Catenulispora sp. EB89: one gene and its partner. The protein of the gene in region 1 interacts with the protein of each later gene in a pairwise test. Links are inferred from orthologs where the notes say so. Each region holds a gene or a part of one and is shown in the gene's direction. Other genes may lie near its edges. The genes, in order: thrS and rplA.

Region 1 (3,192 bases):
AGGTCGCTGAGTGCGAAGTACAGGTCGGAGGCGGACTGCGCCAGCGGCGCGGTCTCCTGCCCCACCCGGGCCACTCCGTGCTGGGTGTCCGCCACGGCGAGCGTCCCCGTGGTCAGCGCCGCTGCCGCGAGTACTACAACAGCGCCGGTCCATAGCTGCAGCCTGGTCGGTGTCCTGCGTTCAGTTGTCCGCCCCACGGAACCACCGTAGGCACCCTTCGTGAACGGATGACGACGTCACGTAGAACGTTGATTCAACAGGCCGGTCGGACGGCCCCTGGGACTACTGTCGCGCGAAGCACCCGCGGCGGTCGGTAAAGTTTTCTCCTGATCGGCCCCGCCTGTTGACCCCCTTTGAAGGAGCACCCCGTGTCCGACTTCGCAGTGACGATCGCCGACGGCCCCAGCCGGGACGAGCGGACGGTCACGGTCGGCACGACGCTGGCGGACCTGTTCGCCTCTGGCGACGTCAAACACAGCGCCGGCGACCGCTCCGTCGTGGCCGCCCGCCTGACCGACCCGGCCGGGACCCGGCTCGTCGACCTGGCCACCCTGGCCAAGGCCGGTGACCTGGTCGAGCCGGTCGCCGCCGACTCCGAGGACGGTCGTGCGATCATCCGCCACTCGACCGCGCACGTGCTGGCGCAGGCCGTGCAGCAGGCGTTCCCGGAGGCGAAGCTCGGCATCGGCCCGCCGATCCGCAACGGCTTCTACTACGACTTCGACGTCGAGCGGCCGTTCACTCCGGAGGACCTGAAGGCTCTCGAGAGCCGGATGCAGACGATCATCAAGCAGGGGCAGTTGTTCTCGCGGCGTCCTGTGACGGATGAGGACGCCCGTGAGGAGCTCTCTGCAGAGCCCTACAAGCTGGAACTGATCGGGCTCAAGGGCAAGGCCTCCGCCGACGACGCCGGCGAGGGCGTGGACGTCGAGGTCGGCGCCGGCGAGCTCACGATCTACGACAACCTGGACGCCAAGACCGGCGAGCTGTGCTGGAAGGACCTCTGCCGCGGTCCGCACGTGCCGAGCACCCGGTTCATCCCGGCGTTCAAGCTGATGCGCTCTGCGGCCGCTTACTGGCGCGGTAGCGAGAAGAACCCGCAGTTGCAGCGCATTTACGGGACTGCGTGGGAGACCCGGGACGCGCTCAAGGCGCACCTGGAGTTCCTGGCCGAGGCGGAGAAGCGCGACCACCGCAAGATCGGTGCGGAGCTCGACCTGTTCTCGTTCCCCGACGAACTGGGTAGCGGTCTTCCGGTGTTCCACCCCAAGGGCGGGACCATCCGTCGGGTCATGGAGGACTACTCCCGTAAGCGCCATGAAGAGGCGGGGTACGAGTTCGTCAATACTCCGCACATCACTAAGGGGAACCTGTACGAGATCTCGGGCCACCTCGACTGGTACAAGGACGGGATGTTCCCGCCCATGGTTCTGGACGAGGGACACGGCAAGCAGGAGTACTACCTGAAGCCGATGAACTGCCCGATGCACAACCTGATCTACCGGGCCCGAGGGAAGTCCTACCGCGACCTTCCGCTGCGGCTGTTCGAGTTCGGCACGGTGTACCGCTATGAGAAGTCCGGCGTGGTGCACGGACTGACGCGGGTCCGTGGGCTTACCCAGGACGACGCGCACATCTACTGCACGCGCGAGCAGATGCGTGACGAGCTCGTCAGCCTGCTGCGGTTCGTGCTGGACCTGCTGCGTGACTACGGTCTGAACGACTTCTACCTGGAACTGTCCACTAAGGACCCGGAGAAGTACGTCGGTACCGATGAGGAATGGGAACTCGCTACAGAGACTCTGCGCGAGGTCGCGGAGGGCGAGGACCTGGAACTGGTCATGGACCCCGGCGGTGCGGCGTTCTACGGCCCGAAGATCTCGGTGCAGGCGCGCGACGCCATCGGCCGGACCTGGCAGATGTCGACCATCCAGCTCGACTTCCAGCTGCCGCAGCGCTTCGACCTGGAGTACCAGGCCGCCGACGGCTCGCGGCAGCGGCCGATCATGATCCACCGGGCGCTGTTCGGGTCGATCGAGCGGTTCTTCGGGGTGCTGACCGAGCACTACGCCGGGGCGTTCCCGGCCTGGCTGGCGCCGGTGCAGGTGGTCGGGATCCCGATCACCGACACGCACGTGCCGTACCTGGAGCTGGTGGCGGCGAAGCTGCGCGCGCAGGGCGTCCGGGTGGAGGTCGACTCCTCGGACGACCGGATGCAGAAGAAGATCCGCAACGCGCAGAAGCAGAAGGTCCCCTACATGCTGCTGGCCGGTGACGAGGATGTGGCGAAGGCCGCAGTTTCGTTCCGGTACCGCAGTGGGGAGCAGAACAACGGGGTGCCGGTGGACGACGCCGTCGCCGAGATCGTGAAGGCGGTGCAGGAGCGGATCTGAACGCGGATCCGCGGCGCCGCGTGGCGTGTCCGGTCGACCGGGACCGACGGGGGCCCCGGTCAGCCGGCCGGACACGGACGGGGAAGCAGGGGGATGAGCAGTGCTGATCACGCATGAGAGATGGCCGCGGACGGCGCAGGACGCCGAGGCGGAGCAGGCGCGGCTGGCGGGGCGGGTGGACGTGTCCACGCCGCTGACGCCGTTCCGGTACGTCGCGGGGCTGGACGTGGCCTATGCGATCGACTCCTCGCGGGTCGCGGGGGCGGTCGTGGTGCTCGACGCGGACACGCTCGCGGTCGAGGACATGGCGACGGCGGTGATGGACGTCGAGTTCCCGTATGTGTCCGGGCTGTTGGCGTTCCGGGAGATGCCGGCGCTGATCAGCGCGCTGGGGCGGCTGACGGTGGAGCCGGACGTGCTGGTGTGCGACGGGTACGGGATCGCGCATCCACGGCGGTTCGGGCTGGCGTGCCACCTCGGGGTGCTGGCCGGGAAACCGGCGATGGGGGTGGCGAAGACGGCCTTCGTGGGGCGGTTCGCCGAGCCCGGGATTCAGCGCGGTGAGGCTGCTGACTTGGTGCACGACGGGGAGGTCGTCGGTGCGGTGCTGCGGACTCAGCTTTCGACGAAGCCGGTGTACGTGTCGCCCGGGCATTTGATCACGGTGGGTGACGCCACGCGGCTGGCGCTGCGGTTGGCGACCAAGTTCCGGCTGCCGGAGACCACGCGGCTGGCCGACCAGCTTTCGCGGCGGGCGCTGGCGGGGGCGTAGGTCTTTCAGGTCCCCTTGGGGGTTTCT
Region 2 (3,283 bases), on another replicon or contig:
TGGTGGCGAGCACGTTCTTCCCGTACATGACCGCTGCTGGCGTGGCCACCGGCTCGGCGTGGCCGGACGCGCTGTCCGGCGGGGCCGCGATGGGCAGCATGGGCGGCCCGCTGCTGCTGGTGAACCCGGCCACGGGGCTGTCCGGGCAGGACACCGCGCTGCTGGACGCGAACCGCGGGGAACTGTCCGGCGGCTTCGTGTTCGGCGGGCCGGTGGCGGTGCCGACCGGGGTCGACAAGGAGCTGGCGAAGGCGATCGCCGGTCCGCTGGGCGTGATCGACGGCGGCGGGAACAAGGTGGCCGCCGCGGGGTCCGGCTCGGGGGTCGCGGGGTCGGGGGTCTCGGCGGCGCGTGCGGCCGCGGACCTGGCTTCGGCGCTGCCGAGCGGGGCTCATGGTCTGGCCAAGCCGGTTCGGCCGTAGCTCGGCCGTGATTCGGCCGTGGTTCGGCCGTAGGCAACGCTGTATCGGCTTAGCGACATAGCGATGTAACGACGTAACGGATGTCGTGAGCCGTGAGGAACAACGCTCCTGGGAGCGATGTTGTGCATGAGGCCTCCGTACCGGTCCTGACCGGTGCGGGGGCCTCGCGGCGTCCGGGGCACGGCAGCCGGTCCGGTAGGCTTGGCTGCTGTTGCCTTATGGCGACGTCCCTCCGCCGTGCCCTTGGTAGGGGTTATCGGCGACGTCTACAGAAACGAGTACGGGAATGCCTCCCAAGAAGAAGCTCACCGCGGTCATCAAGCTGCAGATCAAGGCCGGTATGGCGAACCCGGCCCCGCCCGTCGGCCCGGCTCTGGGTCAGCACGGCGTGAACATCATGGAGTTCTGCAAGCAGTACAACGCGGCCACCGAGTCGCAGCGCGGCCAGGTCGTCCCGGTCGAGATCTCGGTGTTCGAGGACCGCTCCTTCACCTTCATCACGAAGACCCCGCCGGCGGCGAAGCTGATCCTGAAGGCCGCGGGCATCGAGAAGGGCTCGGGCGTCCCGCAGAAGGACAAGGTCGCGACCCTGTCGCAGGCCCAGGTCCGGGAGATCGCCGAGACCAAGATGCCCGACCTGAACGCGAACGACGTCGAGGCCGCGATGAAGATCATCGCCGGCACCGCGCGTTCCATGGGCGTCATCGTCTCCGACAGCTGAGCTGTCCGAGCCGGAACACCAGCAGTACCAGCACCACCGGAACCAGTGGCAGAGCCGCGCGCGGCTCGCGAAGACCACACCTCACCATCCCTAGGAGAGCAGCAATGAAGCGCAGCAAGGGCTACCGCAACGCCGCGGCGAAGATCGACGCCGACGAGCTGTACACGCCGGTGGCGGCCATCCGCCTGGCGAAGGAGACCTCGGTCACCAAGTTCGACAGCTCCGTCGAGGTCTCGATGCGCCTGGGCATCGACCCCCGCAAGGCCGACCAGATGGTCCGCTCCACCGTCGTGCTCCCGCACGGCACCGGCAAGACCGCCCGCGTGCTGGTCTTCGCCCAGGGCGACAAGGCCGAGCAGGCCCGCGAGGCCGGCGCCGACATCGTGGGCTCCGACGAGCTCATCGACGAGGTCGCCAAGGGCCGCCTGGACTTCGACGCGGTCGTGGCCACCCCGGACCTGATGGGCAAGGTCGGCCGCCTGGGCCGGGTCCTGGGCCCGCGCTCCCTGATGCCGAACCCGAAGACCGGCACCGTCACCGCGGACGTGGCCAAGGCCGTCAACGACATCAAGGGCGGCAAGATCGAGTTCCGCGCCGACCGCCACTCGAACCTGAACTTCATCATCGGCAAGGTCTCCTTCTCCGAGCAGCAGCTCGCCGAGAACTACGCCGCCGCCCTGGAGGAGGTGCTCCGCGTGAAGCCGAGCGCCGCCAAGGGCCGCTACCTGAGGAAGATCACGTTCGCCACCACCATGGGCCCCGGCATCCAGGTGGACGCCAACCGCGTGCGCAACGTCGTGGCTGACGACGAGGCGTGAGTTAGAGGCAGCCAGGCAGCCAGAGGCCAGGAGGAGCCCCCGTCCGTGAGGACGGGGGCTTTTCGTTGCCGCTGTTCGGTTCTCGTCGGGCCCACGGGGCGGTCAGGGCGCTGAGGGAGCACTGAGGGGCGCTGCGCGAGCCTTGCGGCGCCCGCCGAGTGGATCGGCGGCGGGATCCCTGCCGACCGAACAGATCCGGCCAGGAGCGGCCGTGTGCGCAGCCGGTCAAAACCACCCTCGACCCCGTGCTAATCTTGACGCAGCCGAAGACCGCTGGTCGCTGCTCCGAGCCGAACGGCCCGGATCAGTCGAAGGCCTCCACACGGAGCGACCCGCCGAGGCGCGATAAGTGAAGCAGTTGTAGCTCGTCCTTCTGGGACCGGCCTTCTTACCTGTGACGCCCGCGCTGACGCGCCGGGCGTTTTTTCGTGTCTGGTGGCTCATCGTCGGCTCTGACACCCCGGAAGGAGGCCCGTATGGCGAGGCCTGACAAGGCGGCTGCGGTCGCCGAGATCGCGGATCACTTCCGCGGCTCGAACGCCGCCGTGCTGACCGAGTACCGCGGGCTCACTGTCGCGCAGCTGAAGGAGCTTCGGCGCGCGCTCGGTGCGACCACGGACTACGCCGTGGTGAAGAACACGCTGACCAAGGTCGCTGCTCGCGAGGCCGGTATTGAGGGTCTGGACGAGTCGGCGCTGAAGGGTCCTTCGGCTATCGCCTTCATCAAGGGCGACCCGGTCGAGGCGGCCAAGGGTCTTCGTGACTTCGCCAAGGCGAACCCCCTTCTGGTGATCAAGGGCGGGGTGATGGAGGGCAAGACCCTCACCCCGGCCGAGATCGCCAAGCTCGCGGATCTGGAGTCCCGCGAGGTTCTGCTGGCCAAGGCGGCCGGCGCGATGAAGGCGTCCCTCGCGAACGCGGCGGCGCTCTTCCAGGCTCCTTTGGCCAAGGCCGTCCGTACCGTGGACGCGCTGTCGGCCAAGAAGTCCGCCGACGCCTGATAGGCACCCGGCACAACCGAGCTAGAACTCACTTAGAGAAAGGACGCCTATCATGGCGAAGCTCAGCAACGACGAGCTGCTCGAGGCTTTCAAGGAAATGACCCTGATCGAGCTCTCTGAGTTCGTGAAGCTGTTCGAGGACACCTTCGACGTCAAGGCTGCCGCCCCGGCCGCCGTCGCCGTCGCGGGCCCGGCCGCGGCCGCCGCCGAGGCCGCTGTCGAGCAGGACGAGTTCGACGTCATCCTGGAGTCGGCCGGCGACAAGAAGATCCAGGTCATCAAGGTCGTGCGCGAGCTGACCTCGCTGGGCCTCAAGGAGGC

What was found.
Region 2: the proteins of thrS (region 1) and rplA interact in binary tests that used the Escherichia coli proteins (3 or more experiments, as listed by UniProt). The link is inferred for Catenulispora sp. EB89 from one-to-one orthologs.

Annotation. Positions count from the first base shown.
Region 1 is NZ_JBGCCU010000021.1:213,820-217,011, forward strand. The notes cover bases 1-2,880. They hold thrS (threonine--tRNA ligase), read left to right. Parts: upstream 1-368; coding sequence 369-2,393; downstream 2,394-2,880. Other genes in these bases: ABH920_RS35640 (hypothetical protein), read right to left, coding at 1-197; ABH920_RS35650 (endonuclease V), read left to right, coding at 2,494-2,880. Also shown: more of ABH920_RS35650, read left to right, coding at 2,881-3,165. UniProt on the Escherichia coli protein: Catalyzes the attachment of threonine to tRNA(Thr) in a two-step reaction: L-threonine is first activated by ATP to form Thr-AMP and then transferred to the acceptor end of tRNA(Thr). The rate-limiting step is amino acid activation in the presence of tRNA.
Region 2 is NZ_JBGCCU010000040.1:56,119-59,401, forward strand. What follows is about bases 134-3,104. They hold rplA (50S ribosomal protein L1), read left to right. Parts: upstream 134-1,247; coding sequence 1,248-1,961; downstream 1,962-3,104. Other genes in these bases: ABH920_RS46735 (cell wall-binding repeat-containing protein), read left to right, coding at 134-422; rplK (50S ribosomal protein L11), read left to right, coding at 709-1,143; rplJ (50S ribosomal protein L10), read left to right, coding at 2,438-2,962; rplL (50S ribosomal protein L7/L12), read left to right, coding at 3,015-3,104. Also shown: more of ABH920_RS46735, read left to right, coding at 1-133; more of rplL, read left to right, coding at 3,105-3,283. UniProt on the Escherichia coli protein: One of the primary rRNA binding proteins, it binds very close to the 3'-end of the 23S rRNA. Forms part of the L1 stalk. It is often not seen in high-resolution crystal structures, but can be seen in cryo_EM and 3D reconstruction models.